Regions from separate parts of the Streptomyces sp. NBC_01551 genome, predicted to be linked through region 2. Evidence: riboswitches for the same ligand, from Rfam matches in the RefSeq annotation. Region 2 holds a riboswitch; each other region holds the start of a gene.

Region 1 (4,913 bases), 2.7 Mb from region 2:
GCGCGGCGGGCGGCCGAGCTGCTGCTCGAACGCCTCGATGTCCGCGTCGGTCGGCTCGGTCCGGTCGGTCTGGGGCGGGGGCGTCTGCATGCCTGGAGGAAGTCTCTTCGTTCTCGTGGATGGGTGCGGTACTCGTCAGTCGCCGGGGCGGTCGGCCTTGTCGACGCCGTCCCAGACGTTCGAGTACCAGGGGCGGTCGGAAGCGGCCTGTCCGGTACGGTGCCGCTCCGCGGCCTCGGCCCCGGGGTCCTTCATGATGTAGCCGATCTCTCCCGGCCGCAGGAAGTGCAGGTGCTTGCGCGCCTGCTGCTCCGCGTAGGCCGGGTCCTGCCAGCGGGCCTTCTCGTCCCGGAGTTCCTCCAGGCGCCGGCGCGCGTCGTCGGCGGCCCGCTGCTGCTCCGCGATCTCCGAACGCTGGGACACGTACTGGCGCATCGGATACGCGAGGGCGACGACCAGCGTACAGAGGACGAGCACGAGCAGCGCGGCCCGGCCGGTGAGCCGGCTGCGGCGGACCTGGCGGCGCGACTGCGACCGGTAGACGTGTGCGGCGGTCCGCTCGCCGAGCTGCTTGAGCCTCGTCGCGGTCGAGAAGGTGGAGAACCGGTCCCGGTTCCCGGCCATTGGTCCCGCCTCCCCTCTGTACGCACTACGCACTACGTCCCCGCACACGGTACGGGACCGAGTGCGGGGACGTAGGGAGGCTTGCGCCCCTAAAGGACGGTTCAGCCCTTGAAGCGCGGGAAGGCGGAGCGACCCGCGTACACCGCGGCGTCGTCGAGGATCTCCTCGATGCGCAGCAGCTGGTTGTACTTGGCGACGCGGTCCGAGCGGGCCGGGGCGCCGGTCTTGATCTGGCCGCAGTTCACGGCGACGGCGAGGTCGGCGATGGTGACGTCCTCGGTCTCACCGGAGCGGTGGGACATCATGCACTTGAAGCCGTTGCGCTGGGCCATCTCGACGGCGTCGAGGGTCTCGGTCAGCGAACCGATCTGGTTCACCTTCACGAGCAGGGCGTTCGCGGAGCCCTCCTCGATACCGCGGGCCAGACGCTCCGGGTTGGTGACGAACAGGTCGTCACCGACGATCTGGACCTTGGTGCCGAGGCGGTCGGTGATGGTCTTCCAGCCGGCCCAGTCGTCCTCGAACAGCGGGTCCTCGATGGAGACCAGCGGGTACGCCTCGACGAGCTCGGCGTAGTAGTCGGTCATCTCGGCGGCCGAGCGGGACTGGCCCTCGAACTCGTACTTGCCGTCCTTGTAGAACTCGGACGCGGCGACGTCGAGCGCGAGCGCGATGTCCTTGCCCGGGGTGTAGCCGGCCTGCTTGATGGCCTCGACGATGAGGTCGAGCGCGGCGCGGTTGGACTCCAGGTTCGGGGCGAAGCCGCCCTCGTCACCGAGACCGGTGGAGAGGCCCTTGGTGTGCAGGACCTTCTTGAGGGTGTGGTAGACCTCGGCACCCCAGCGCAGCGCCTCGGAGAAGGACTCCGCGCCGATCGGGGCGATCATGAACTCCTGGATGTCCACGTTGGAGTCGGCGTGCGACCCACCGTTGAGGATGTTCATCATCGGAACGGGCAGCAGGTGCGCGTTCGGGCCGCCGAGGTAGCGGAAGAGCGGGAGGTCCGAGGCCTCGGACGCGGCGTGCGCGACGGCGAGGGACACGCCGAGGATGGCGTTGGCGCCGAGCGAGCCCTTGTTGTCGGTGGCGTCGAGGTCGAACATGGCCTGGTCGATCAGGCGCTGCTCGGTCGCGTCGTAGCCGACGAGCTCCGGGCCGATCTGCTCGATGACGGCCAGGACGGCCTTCTCGACACCCTTGCCGAAGTAACGGTTGGGGTCACCGTCACGGAGCTCGATGGCCTCGAATGCACCGGTGGAGGCGCCGGACGGTACTGCAGCACGGCCGGTGCTGCCATCGTCGAGGCCCACCTCGACCTCGACCGTGGGGTTGCCTCGGGAGTCCAGGATTTCCCGGGCTACGACGACGTCGATGGACGGCACGAGCATCTCCTTCTGGGATGTGACGCTGGGTGTGCGGTGGCGTGTCAGGCCGTGGGATGGCCTTGCCGCCTAGAGCCTAACCGGATCCGGGGACTCGGCCGCCCGACCGCCCGGGTCCTGGGACGAAAAAGGGTCCGAATACCCGTCTTCCGGGACATACGGATCTTGATCATTCGGCCCGACCGGCACAAACGGCACCGCCCGGCGCGTAGGGGAAGACGCGCCGGGCGGTGGGGATCCCGTGTGTTGCTGACCCTCTGTCGGTGGTTACCGAGAGATTCAGCTGAGCTTCAGCTTCTGACCCGGGAAGATCAGGTCGGCGTCCGAGACGATGTCCTTGTTCAGCTCGAAGAGCTGCTGCCAGCCGCCCTTGACGCCGTTCGCCTCGGCGATGGTGCCCAGGGTGTCGCCCGGCTTGACCTCGTAGGAGCCGTTGCCGGTCTTCGGGGCGCTGGTCGTCGGCGCGGCGGGCTTCGGCGCGGCAGGCTTCGGCGCGGCAGGCTTCGGCGCGGGCTTGGACGGAGCCGGGGCCTGGGCGCGCTCGGAGCGGGTGACCGGGGCCTCGGAGCGCTTGGTCTCCTTCTTCGGCTCGGCCTTCTGCTGCTTCTTCGCCTCGGGCTTCGCCTTCGGCTTGGGGGCCTCGGCGGCGCCGCCCTTGTACGAGGAGGTGGACAGGCCCTTGCCGCAGACCGGCCAGGCGCCCTTGCCCTGGCCCTTGAGGACCTTCTCGGCGATGGCTATCTGCTGCGACTTGGAGGCCTTGTTCGCGGTCGCGGCGTACGCCTTGCCGCCGTAGCCGGCCCACGTGGAGGCCGAGAACTGCAGGCCGCCGTAGTAGCCGTTGCCCGTGTTGATGGACCAGTTGCCGCCCGACTCGCACGCGGCGACGCGGTCCCACTCGGAGGCGGTGGCGGCGGAGGCGGAGCCCGCGGCCATCAGGGGCGCCGCGACGGCCACGCCGGCGACACCGGCGAGCGTGACGATGCGGACGGCCTTGGAACCGCGGCGGTGCTTGCCCTTGCCGGAAAGCAGCATGGAGTTCTCCTCACCGACGCCTACGAGGTGAGCTGTCGGGTTCGGGCGAGTGAGTGCCCGGCCACACGTGGCGTGTGGCTTAACCCCTAGCCGTTCCTGACCGTCTCTCAACGGCCCCTCCCGGCGCCTACCTTGGTTCCCCCGCTCCTGCCTTCGGCGCTTGACGCGACGACTGTTCTCTCCGGCCGCCGGCAGGATTCGGCGATGCGGTCGAAGAGGCCCGCGGTGGCGAGCGATTCAGAAGGTAGACAGGTCTCCCCCCGATGTTCAACGAGGAACATCGGGGGTAGACGACCCCTACTTGCGCTCTCCGCAAGGACGTTTGCGCAGGTGAGGGCGGGGTTTGCGGAACGCTACCGGCGTGACACGCCAGTTGAACGGAAGAGACGCATGTCTCACTTACGGATATCCGACATTCAGGCCATTCCGGATGTCCGAAGTGCCCCTATTTCTTAGCTAGATCCAGGTTCTGGCCCGGCTTGATCAGATCCGCGTTCCCGCCGATGACCTGCTCATTGGCCTGGTAGAGCGCGTTCCAGCCGCCCTTGACGCCCTTGGCATCCGCGATGGCGGCCAGGCTGTCGCCCGCCTTGACGGTGTACGTGGGGTCCGACGCGGCGTCAGGCGCGCTGGCCGTCTCGACCGCGGGCGCCCCGCGGTGCTTTCCAGCACTCTCGCCCGCGGCGCCGGCCGCGCCGGACGGGCTCGGAGAGGCGCTGGGGCCGGTGGTGGCGCCCGGGGTCCCCGGGGCGGCCGGGTTGCCCGGCGTGCCGCTCGGGGAGGTCGGGGCCGTCGGCGAGGACGGGTCGACCGGAGTCGTGGGCGAGGTGGGGTCGGTCGACGGACCGCCCGGCGTCGTGGGGCTCGTCGGCGTCGTCGGGGTCGTGGACGGCAGGTCCGGCTCGGGCATGACGGGCAGTCCGAGCGAGGGGCCCTGCGGCAGGTCGGGCAGTCCGGTGGGCGAGCCGGACAGGCCGGGCTTCGGCGTCGGGGCGCCGTAGTCCCTGGCGGGCGTGTTGCCCTGCACCGGCACCTTGGCGTCCGGGCGGGACGGGCTCGGGGCGACCGGGCCGGGTGCGTCGGCGTTGCCCGGGTTGACGTCCGCCGACGGGCCGTCCTTGGTCAGACCCGCCGGGCTGGCGCACGTCGACCACGCCTCGGGGCCCTGGGAGGCCAGCACCCGCTCGGCGACGGCGATCTGCTGCGAGCGGCTCGCGAGGTCGGCGCGCTCGGCGTAGGACAGCCCGCCCGCGTTCTTCCACTCCTCCTGGCTGAACTGGAGTCCGCCGTAGGCGCCGGTGCCGGCGTTGGCGCTCCAGCTGCCACCGCTCTCGCATTCCGCAACCTTGTCCCAGGTGGCGGCGTCAGCGGCGCTCGCGTTGGTTGCCGCGAGCAGCGGCAGCGCCAACGCGGAGCCTGTGACTCCGGCGGTGACGACTATGGCGGGCACCTGGCGGGGGCGTCTGTGGCGGCCGTTCCCGGAACGCATGAGCTGCACCTTTCGCATAACGGCGGGGTAACGGCAGAACCTAGCCGCGTTAGCACGATCGTGACAACTCCGGTCGGAAACTGACTTCGGGTCAAGCGCTCCTCAGTCGTTTCGGGGTGTGAAGCGCACCGGAAGAGTGCGCAGGCCACGCATGATCAACCCACCGCGCCAGCGCAGCTCTTGGGCCGGCACGGCGAGTTCCAGGTCGGGAAGACGCGTCAGCAAAGTCGCGAGCGCGGTCTGCCCCTCCAGTCGTGCCAGCGGAGCACCCAGGCAGTAGTGGATCCCGTGCCCGTAGCCGAGGTGCTGGTTGTCGGTGCGGGAGAGGTCGAGGGTGTCCGGGTCGGCGAACCGCGCCGGGTCGCGGTCGGCGGCCGCGAGGA
Region 2 (4,913 bases):
CGTCCGCGCGAACGAGCCGTGGCCCCCGGAATACCGGGGACCACGGCTCACGCGTTTTCGGACACCGGGAGCGAGGCGCACAAACGGGGATTCCGGGCGCCACCGCGAATTCCGATAGTCCGGGCAGCGAAAACCGGCCCGAATCGAGCCACCCCACGGATATCCGGGGACGCCGCGAATATCCGTCCTTTGTATACGGGCATTGTTAATGCGAGCCGCTCGACATGTTTACGGCAGGTTGCGAAGTCCTCACCCTGATCCGGTGCGCGCCCGCCGCCCGGTCCGCGTGGATCGCGGTCAGCGTCCGCGCCCGCTCGGCGTCGCCCCGGGCCACCGCGTCCACGATCGCGCCGTGCTCCGCCCAGGAGTCCACGGGGCGCGCCGGGGCCTCCACCGAGTACATCCAGGCGATCTTGTGCCGCATCTGCGTCAGCAGCGCGATCAGCCCGGGGCTGCCGGAGGCCTGGGCGAGCGTCTCGTGGAACCAGCCGCCCAGGGCCCGCAGATCCTCCCCCTGGCCCCTCCTGGCCCGCTCCTGACCCAGCCTGACCAGCCCGCGCAGCACCTTGAGGTGGGCCTCGCTGCGCCGGCGGGCGGCCCGGGCGGCCGCGAGGGGCTCCAGCAGCATCCGTACCTCCAGGAGGTCCGCGGCCTCCTGCTCGGTCGGCTCGGCCACACAGGCGCCCGCGTGTCTGCGGGTGGTGACGAACCCCTCGGACTCCAGGGTGCGCAGCGCCTCGCGGACGGGGACGCGGGAGACTCCGTACCGCCGGGCCAGCACCTCCTCGGTCAGTCTGCCGCCCGGCCCGAAGACCCCGGAGACGATGTCGTCGCGGATCGCTGTGCATACCGCGTGCGCGGGAATACGCAAGACCGGACCTCCGCTTAATTCCGACTACCGACCATCAACCGACGACTTCCGTACGGCGACTCTATTGCAACACACGATAATTTCCGAGGACGGCCGGATATTCGAAATGTTTGCCACACGAAGAAGACCCCGGCTCGGTGAGCCGGGGTCTTCTTCGAAGCGGTGCGGAGCGCGTCGGACGGGTCAGACGTTGACGCCGTGCGAGCGCAGGTACGAGACCGGGTCGATGTCCGAGCCGTACTGGGCGCCGGTGCGGGCCTCGAAGTGCAGGTGCGGGCCACTGGAGTTGCCGGTGGAGCCCGACAGGCCGATCTGCTGGCCCGGGGTGACCTGCTGGCCGACGGAGACGCTCAGCGAGGACATGTGGCCGTACTGGGTGTAGGTGCCGTCGTTGTGCTTGATGACGACGTTGTTGCCGTACGCGCCGCCGTAGCCGGCCTCGACGACGGTGCCCGCGCCCACCGCGTGCACCGAGGTGCCGGAGGCCGCGTGGAAGTCGATGCCGGTGTGGCTGCCGGAGGACCACATGCCGCCACCCGCGTGGTACTGGGTGCTGACGTACGAGCCGTCCACCGGGGCGACGAAGGTGTTGAGGCGCTTGCGCTCCTCCTCGCGGGCCGCGCGCTCGGCGGCGTCGCGCTCGGCCTTCGCCTTGGCCTCGGCAACGCGCTTGGCCTCTGCGGCCTGCTGCTTGGCGTCGGCCTCGGCCTGCGCCTTGGCGGCGGCGGCCTCGGCGGCGCGCTGCTGGGAGTCGGCCTGGGCCTCGATCTCGCCCGGGAGCTCGTCCGCGACGACGACGGCGTTGAGGCCGGTGTCCTCCATGGACGGGGCGCTGTTGCCGTCCGCGGCGAACGCGGGGGCTGCGATGGAGCCGACGACACCGGTGGTGGCGAGGGCTGCGATGCCGGCGTAGCCGGCGGTCTTGCGGCTCAGACGGCTGGAACCACGGTGCTTGCCGGCGGCACGACTGCCAAACGCCATGAAGGGGTTGATCCTTTCCTTCCCTCTCGCCTACCGGGTTAGCTGACGGGTTCGGAGCAGGAAGGTCTCCTACGGGCCCCCTCTTGCGAGGCGGTCCGATTCACCCCAGGGACGCATGTGGGTCCCCGGCTCCCCAGGCTCGCGCCTGACGGGGACTCGGCGATCGCTGTCCGGTGCCGCGGATTGCGGCGGGCACAACTGACGAACAGCACGCCTGACGCTAGGCGGATCATCAGTCAATCGCCAAACAGACTCGCGCTTTTGTTGCGTACGCCACACCGCATACACGCAACCTCACCGCTAAACAGACATAAGGGGCTCCGGCAGACAAGCCGCCGGAGCCCCTTCGGAAACGTGTCCGGATCCGCCTAGTTGCCGACCACCGTGACGTCACCGATCCCGAGGGCACGCACCGGTTCCTCGATCGCCGCGGCGTCGCCCACCAGGACCGTGACCAGCCGGTCCACCGGGAACGCCTTCACGACCGCCGAAGTCGCCTCCACCGTGCCGGTTTCGGCGAGCTGCGCGTACAGCCGCGCCTGGTAGTCGTCCGGCAGCTCCTGCTCGACCTGGTCGGCGAGGGTGCCCGCGACGGAGGCCGCGGTCTCGAACTTCAGCGGGGCGACGCCCACCAAGTTCTGCACCGCCACGTCCCGTTCGGCATCGGTCAGACCGCCCTCGGCGAGGGTGCGGAGCACCTTCCAGAGGTCCTCCAGCGCCGGGCCGGTGTTGGGGGTGTCCACCGAGCCGCTGATGGCGAGCATCGAGGCGCCCTTGCCGTCGGCCGTGGAGCGCAGCACCTGGCCGAAGGCGCGCACGCCGTACGTGTACCCCTTCTCCTCGCGCAGCACCTTGTCCAGACGGGAGGTCAGGGTGCCGCCGAGGCAGTACGTCCCGAGCACCTGGGCCGCCCAGAGGCGGTCGTGCCGGTCGGCGCCGATGCGGCCGATCAGCAGCTGCGTCTGGACCGCGCCGGGCCGGTCCACGATGACCACGCGGCCGGTGTCGTCGGCGGTGACCGGCGGGACCGGCAGCGGCTCGGCGAAGTCGCCGGTCCAGGTGCCCAGGGTGTCCGCGAGGACGGCGTCGAGGTCGATGCCGGTCAGGTCGCCGACGACCACCGCCGTGGCGGTGGCGGGGCGTACGTGGGCCTCGTAGAAGGCGCGTACGGCCGCGGAGTCGATGCGGGCGACCGTGTCCTGCGTGCCCTGGCGCGGGCGGGAGATCCGCAGGGCGGCCGGGAACAGCTCCTTGGAGAGCTGCTTGGCGGCGCGGCGCTGCGGGTTGGCCAGCTCGTGCGGGATCTCGTCGAGCCGGTTGCGCACCAGCCGGTCCACCTCGCTGTCGGCGAAGGCCGGCGCGCGCAGCGCTTCGGCGAGCAGGCCGAGGGCCTTGGCCAACCGGGAGGCCGGCACCTCCAGCGAGACCCGGATGCCCGGGTGGTCGGCGTGCGCGTCGAGGGTGGCGCCGCAGCGCTCCAGCTCGGCCGCGAACTCCTCGGCGGAGTGCTTGTCGGTGCCCTCGGACAGGGCGCGGGCCATGATGGTGGCCACGCCGTCCAGGCCCTCGGGCTCGGCGTCCAGCGGGGCCGCGAGGTTGATCTCGACGGCGATGACCTGCTGCCCGGGGCGGTGGCAGCGCAGCAGCGTCAGCCCGTTGGGCAACGCGCCGCGCTCGGGCGCCGGGAAGGCCCAGGGACGGGCCTCGCCGGCCTCCGGGCGCGGGTGGAAGGTCATCGTGACGGCTGCGGTGTCGCTCACTGCTCCGCCCCCTCGTTCTCGGCGTGCTCGGTCTCGTCGGTGTTCGCGTCGGCGGCGTCCGCGGCCGGGAGCGGCTCGTACACCAGCACCGCGCGGTTGTCCGGGCGCAGTCGGGCCGCGGCCACGGCCTGGACCTCCTCGGCGGTGACGTCGAGGACCCGCTTGACGGCGGTCAGGGCCAGCTGCGGGTCGCCGAACAGCACCGCGAAGCGGCACAGTTCGTCGGCGCGGCCGGCGACCGTGCTGAGCCGGTCGAGCCACTCCCGCTCCAGCTGCGCCTGGGCGCGCTCCATCTCCTCGGCCGTCGGGCCCTCGGCGGCGAACCGCGCGAGCTCCTCGTCGACGGCCGCCTCGATGGCGGGGATCTCGACGCCGCTGGAGGTCTTGACGTCCAGCCAGCCCAGCGACGGCGCCCCGGCCAGGCGGAGCATGCCGAAGCCGGCGGCGACGGCCGTCTGGTCGCGGCGTACCAGCCGGTTGTGCAGCAGCGAGGACTCCCCGCCGCCCAGGATGGTCAGCGCCACGTCGGCGGCGTCGCACTCGCGGGTGCCGTCGTGCGGGAGCCGGTAGGCGGCCATCAGCGCACGCGCCGGGACCTCCTCGACGATCTCCTCGCGCAGCTGCTGCCCCATGACCTCGGGCAGCGAGCCGTCGCGGGGCGGCTGCTTGCCGTCGTGCGAGGGGATCGAGCCGAAGTACTTCTCGATCCACGCCAGCGTCTGCTCGGGGTCGATGTCGCCGACGACCGACAGCACCGCGTTGTTGGGCGCGTAGTACGTCCGGAAGAAATTGCGCGCGTCTTCCAGCGAGGCCGCGTCCAGGTCGGCCATCGAGCCGATCGGGGTGTGGTGGTACGGGTGGCCCTCGGGGTACGCGAGGGCGGTCAGCTTCTCGAACGCCGTGCCGTACGGCACGTTGTCGTAGCGCTGGCGGCGCTCGTTCTTGACGACGTCGCGCTGGTTCTCCATCGACTCGTCGTCGAGGGCGGCGAGGAGCGAGCCCATCCGGTCCGCCTCCAGCCAGAGCGCGAGCTCCAGCTGGTGGGCGGGCATGGTCTCGAAATAGTTGGTGCGCTCGAAGCTCGTGGTGCCGTTCAGCGAACCGCCGGCACCCTGGACGAGCTCGAAGTGCCCGTTGCCCGGTACGCTCGCCGAGCCCTGGAACATCAGGTGCTCGAAGAGGTGAGCCAGGCCGGTTCGCCCCTTGACTTCGTGGCGCGAGCCGACGTCGTACCAGAGGCAGACCGCGGCAACCGGGGTCAGGTGGTCCTCGGAGAGCACCACGCGCAGGCCGTTGGCCAG
Region 3 (4,913 bases), 540 kb from region 2:
GATGTTGTCCCGGGTCACGTCCACCGATCCGCGCGGCCGCAGCGGCGGCCACGGCTGGTCGGGGTCGGCGGGCACCTCCAGGCCGAGCACCTGCGCGGCGCGCAGCGCGACCCGCGTGTGGCCCTCGGGCGAGAGGTGCAGCCGGTCGGCGTCCCAGGCCCGCCGGTCCTGTACGGACTTCAGCGACCAGAGGTCGAGCACCGGGCAGTCGTACCGGTCGGCGATGGCGCGCACGTGCGCGCTGTACGTGGCCACCTTGCCCCGGATGTGCTTGAGGACCGGCACGCCCCGGGTGTCGAAGCCGGTGGTGATCATGACCTGCCCGACGGCGCCGGCGAGGTCGGCGACGGCCGCCTCGAACCGCTCCGCGACGTCGTCCGGGTCGCTGCCGGGCCGGATGATGTCGTTGCCGCCCGCGCAGAAGGTCACCAGGTCGGGCGCGAGTTCCTTGGCCCGCGGCACCTGCTCCTCCACGATCTGGTCCAGGAGCCGCCCCCGCACGGCCAGGTTGGCGTACCGGAAGGTGTGCTCTTCCCGCTGATCGGCCAGGAGTACGGCCAGCCGGTCCGCCCAGCCGAGAAAACTGTCCCCGGGTCCCGGGTCCCCCACGCCCTCGGTGAAGCTGTCCCCGATCGCCGCGTACGAGCCGATGGTCTTGAGTGTCGTCGTCGTCGCTGCCACGAGAACACATCCTTCACCCCGGCACGTGACCTACGCCACCGTAGGCAGGGGTTGACGGACCGTGATCTATACCACCCGGTCGGATCGGAATAACGGCGTGAGGCCGGGACCCCCCTCGGGCCCCGGCCTCACGTGTCGGTCGTACCTCGTCCGGCGGCGGCTGCCGTCAGATGCTCACGCCCTTGGTGCGGAGGTAGGCGAGCGGGTCGATGTCCGAGCCGTAGGACGGCCCGGTGCGGATCTCGAAGTGCAGGTGCGGGCCGGTCGAGTTGCCGGTCGAACCGGAGAGGCCGATGGTCTGGCCGGGGGTCACGCTCTGGCCGGTCGAGACCGACAGCTGCGAGAGGTGGCCGTACTGGGAGTACTTGCCGTCCGCGTGCCGGATGACGACCTCGTTGCCGTACGAGCCGGCCCAGCCGGCGGAGACGACGGTGCCCGCGCCGACGGCCCGGACGGTGGTGCCGGAGCTCGCGATGAAGTCCACACCGGTGTGATAGCCGGAGGACCACATGGCGCCGGCCGTCTTGTACTGGGTGGAGATGCCGCCGCCGACGGGGGCCACGAAGGCGGCCGTCTTGCCGGTGGCGGTGGAGGAGCCCGCGTCCTGCTGCTTGGCGGGTGCGGCGGCGGCCGTCTTCGCCTTGGCCTTCGGGGCCGGGGCGGACCGCTCGGCCGGCTTCTCGGCGGACCGGTCGGCCGACCGCTGCGTCGGCTGCTGCGCGCGCTTCGGGGCCGGGGCGGACTGCGCCGGGGCCTCGGCCGCCGCGCCCTTCGCGCCCAGGGTCAGCTTCAGACCCGGGTGGATCAGGGAGGGGTTGGCGCCGACGGCCTCGCGGTTGTCCTCGTAGAGCCGCTCCCAGCCACCCTCCAGGTGGCGCTCCGCGGCGATCTTCGAGAGGTAGTCGCCCGGCACGACCGTGTACACGGCCGGCGCGGCCTGCGTTGCCTGCGGGGCAGCGGCCTGCACCTGCGGGGCGGCGGCCCGCACCTGCGGCGCCGAGGCCGGAGCGGCGGCGGGGGCGGCGGTCTGGCCGCCGGCCGCGGAGGCGCCGGTCGCACCCAGCAACGGCAGCGCGAGGGCCGCGCCACCGGTGCCCGCCACGGCGAAACCGCGCGAAATCGAACGGGACTTGGGACGGCGGTGCTTACCCTTTGCGGGCATGGCATTTCCTCTCCGTCGCCTGCGAGGTGAGCTGTCGGATTCGGACTGGAGATGTCCGGCCGTACATGAACAGCACATGTACGGCTTCACCCCAAGCCGTCCCGGACAGAGATCCGGAACAGCGGCTTACCTGGTTCCCCCGCTCCTGCCGCGCGCGCTGATAGTCGGGTGCGGTTCCCGGGCGGCGGCAGGATTCGGCGGTCCACCCGGATCGATCGCGAAGGTAATCCAGCCGCGCCACGCGGAACAAGCCACGAATTCCCTGACGCATTCGCAGGTATGAGGGATCAACGGAATTCCCGTCACCCTCCGTCCATTCCGGACCCTCAACAACCGCCCTGGCAAGGCAATTCGACTTCGGCGATCAGGCACTCACGGTCACCGTATGATCTGGCTCACGGGGACGGACCCGATCTCGCCTCCGGATATGGCAAGTTGGCGCCAAACAGTGTAATTCGGACACCCCACGACGATGCGGAGGAGTTCCCGTGACCCAGCAGATACCCCAGGCCCCGTACATGGAGCCGGAACTGTCCGGAGTGCGCAATTTCCGTGACGTCGGCGGGATGCCGACCGCGGACGGACGGAGGGTCAGGTCGGGACGACTATTCCGAAGCGGACATCTGGCACATGCCACCGAAACCGATGCAGACTTCCTCGCGTCGCTCGGCCTGCACACCGTCTTCGACTTCCGCAACGGCGCCGACCGGGCCCTCGACGGCCTCGACGTGGAGCTCCCCGGCGTCCGGAACGTCAACATCCCGCTGTCGGACCCGGCGGACGGCAGCGAGTTCTGGAAGCTGGTCCGCGAGGGCGACCTCGCCCAGCTCCGCGGCATCCTGGGCGACGGCAAGGGCGTGACCCGGATGACCGACGCGTACCGCGCCATCATCACGGGACGCACCGCCGAGCACAGCCGGGTCCTGCACGCCCTCGCCGAGGACAGCGTCCCGGCCCTGATGCACTGCGCGGCCGGCAAGGACCGGGCCGGCCTGTCGATCGCGGTCACGCTGCTCGCGCTCGGCGTGGAGCGCGACGCCATCGTGGCGGACTACCTGGAGTCCAACGCGCCGCACCGCCGCTACCGGATGCGCCGCGGCGGGGAGCCCGCAGGGGCCCGCTCCCCCGAGGTGGCAGAGCTCCTCGCGCCCCTCTTCGACGCCCGCGCCGAGTACCTGACGGCGGCCTTCGACACCATCGAGACGACCTGGGGCGGAGTGGAGCCCTACCTGGCGGAGGGCCTCGGGCTGGCGCCCGAGACCCTCGGCCGGCTGCGGGACCGGCTCCTGGAATAGCCCCGCCGGAGCGGGCCGTCAGCCGTTGCCGACGGCCTGCTTCACCAGCGTCCTGCCGAAGTCCCACATCAGGCCGCCCCCTCCGTGGGCCTCGTCCATGACCGCCCGGAAGGCGGTCACGAACCGGTCCACGTCGCCCTCGTCCACGATGAGGGGCGGGATGAGCTTGATGACCTCCAGGTGGTCGCCGGAGACCTGGGTGAGGATCCGGTGCTTCTGCAGCAGCGGCACCACCACCATCTGCGCGAACAGCCCCTTGCGGGCCGCCTGGAGCATGGTCCAGCGGCTGCGCAGCCCGAGCGAGGACGGCCGGCCGAACTCGATGCCGATCATCAGCCCGCGCCCGCGCACCTCGTGCAGCAGCTCGTACTCGTCCACCATCGCCGCGAGCCGCCCGCGCAGCAGGTCACCCGTCGCGCGGGCGTTCGCCACGACCCCTTCGTCGTCCATCACCGAGAGGACCGCGAGCCCGGCGGCCATCGCCTGCGCGTTGGAGCCGAAGCTCGCGGAGTGCACCAGCACCCGGTCCATGGAGGAGTAGACCTTCTTGAAGATCCAGTCCTTGCCGAGGGTCGCGCCGACCGGCACGTAGCCGCCCGACAGGGCCTTGGCCACGCACACCAGGTCCGGTTCCACGCCCGGCTCGTACTGGTACGCGTAGAAGTCACCGGTACGCCCCAGCCCGGTCTGCACCTCGTCCGCGATGAGCAGCGCCTTGTGGCGGCGCAGCAGTTCCTGCGCGGCGGACAGGAAACCGGGCGGGGCCGCGAGCACGCCCTTGCCCTGGATCGGCTCGACGATGAGCGCGGCGACGTCGCCCCGCCGCAGCTCCCGCTCCAGGGCGGCCAGGTCCCCGAGGGCGATCCTCGTGTCGGGCAGCAGCGGCGCGAAGCCGTCCCGGAACCCGCCCTCCCCGTTGACCGAGAGGGAGCCGGTGGTGAGCCCGTGGAAGGCGTGGTCGCAGTAGAGGATCCTGGGGCGGCCGGTGGCGTACCGGGCGAACTTCAGGGCGGTCTCGACCGCCTCGGTGCCGCTGTTGCCGAAGAAGACCCGGTCCAGGTGGGGGCTGTACGAGAGCAGCTTCTCGGCCAGCAGTCCCGGCAGCGGCTGGCAGTCGAAGCGGGTGAGGTCGGCGAGCTGGGCGTCGAGGACGTCGTGCAGGGCCCGGCGGACCACCGGGTGGTGTCGGCCCAGGCCCATCACGCCGAAGCCCGCCAGCATGTCGAGGTAGTCGTTCCCCTCGGCGTCCCAGAAGTGGGCGCCCTCGGCCCGTTCGTAGACCTTGTCGAAGCCGATGGTGTGCAGCATGCGGGGCAGCTGGTGGTTGAGGTGCCGGGCGTGCAGCTCGTAGCGCTCCCCGCCGCGCTCGGCGAGGAGGGCGCCGAGGTCGAAGCCCCCGCGCCCGGCCCCTCCCCGTGCCGGGGTCATACCGCGCTGTCCCGGTTGCCGCCGATCGTCTCCCTGGCCGCGCGCAGGGACTCCTTGAGCGAGCCCATGGTGGCCAGGACGGCGGTCGGCTCGTAGCCGCAGTGCGCCATGCAATTCGCGCAGCGCGGGTCCTTTCCGCGGCCGTACTTGTTCCAGTCGGTTTCCTCGATCAGCTCCCGGTACGTCGGCACGTAGCCGTCGCTCATCAGGTAGCAGGGGCGCTGCCAGCCGAAGAGGGAGTAATTCGGAATGGCCCAGGCGGTGCAGGGGAAATCCGCCTTGCCTTCCAGGAAGTCGAGGAACAGCGGCGAGTGGTTGAGCCGCCAGCGCCGCCGGTTGCCGCCCGC

The links. Region 2 has a riboswitch for cyclic di-AMP ahead of OG982_RS23240 (M23 family metallopeptidase). Riboswitches for the same ligand answer to the same signal wherever they lie in the genome.
Positions count from the first base shown of each region.
Region 1: another riboswitch for cyclic di-AMP. It lies ahead of OG982_RS11005 (transglycosylase family protein); the one in region 2 lies ahead of OG982_RS23240 (M23 family metallopeptidase).
Region 3: another riboswitch for cyclic di-AMP. It lies ahead of OG982_RS25585 (LysM peptidoglycan-binding domain-containing M23 family metallopeptidase); the one in region 2 lies ahead of OG982_RS23240 (M23 family metallopeptidase).

Region 1 covers NZ_JAPEPX010000001.1:2,460,598-2,465,510, forward strand. Annotated here, with positions in the region: gene OG982_RS10990 (DUF501 domain-containing protein) at 1-90, opposite strand, end outside; gene OG982_RS10995 (septum formation initiator family protein) at 136-624, opposite strand; gene eno (phosphopyruvate hydratase) at 726-2,012, opposite strand; gene OG982_RS11005 (transglycosylase family protein) at 2,286-3,041, opposite strand; cyclic di-AMP (ydaO/yuaA leader) riboswitch at 3,044-3,210, opposite strand; gene OG982_RS11010 (transglycosylase family protein) at 3,487-4,530, opposite strand; gene OG982_RS11015 (cytochrome P450) at 4,633-4,913, opposite strand, start outside.
Region 2 covers NZ_JAPEPX010000001.1:5,125,755-5,130,667, reverse strand. Annotated here, with positions in the region: gene OG982_RS23245 (GntR family transcriptional regulator) at 206-871, opposite strand; gene OG982_RS23240 (M23 family metallopeptidase) at 1,055-1,852, opposite strand; cyclic di-AMP (ydaO/yuaA leader) riboswitch at 1,865-2,024, opposite strand; gene OG982_RS23235 (pitrilysin family protein) at 2,221-3,588, opposite strand; gene OG982_RS23230 (pitrilysin family protein) at 3,609-4,913, opposite strand, start outside.
Region 3 covers NZ_JAPEPX010000001.1:5,669,040-5,673,952, reverse strand. Annotated here, with positions in the region: gene OG982_RS25590 (SGNH/GDSL hydrolase family protein) at 1-681, opposite strand, end outside; gene OG982_RS25585 (LysM peptidoglycan-binding domain-containing M23 family metallopeptidase) at 848-1,843, opposite strand; cyclic di-AMP (ydaO/yuaA leader) riboswitch at 1,845-2,053, opposite strand; gene OG982_RS25580 (tyrosine-protein phosphatase) at 2,332-3,138, shown strand; gene OG982_RS25575 (aspartate aminotransferase family protein) at 3,157-4,566, opposite strand; gene hpnH (adenosyl-hopene transferase HpnH) at 4,563-4,913, opposite strand, start outside.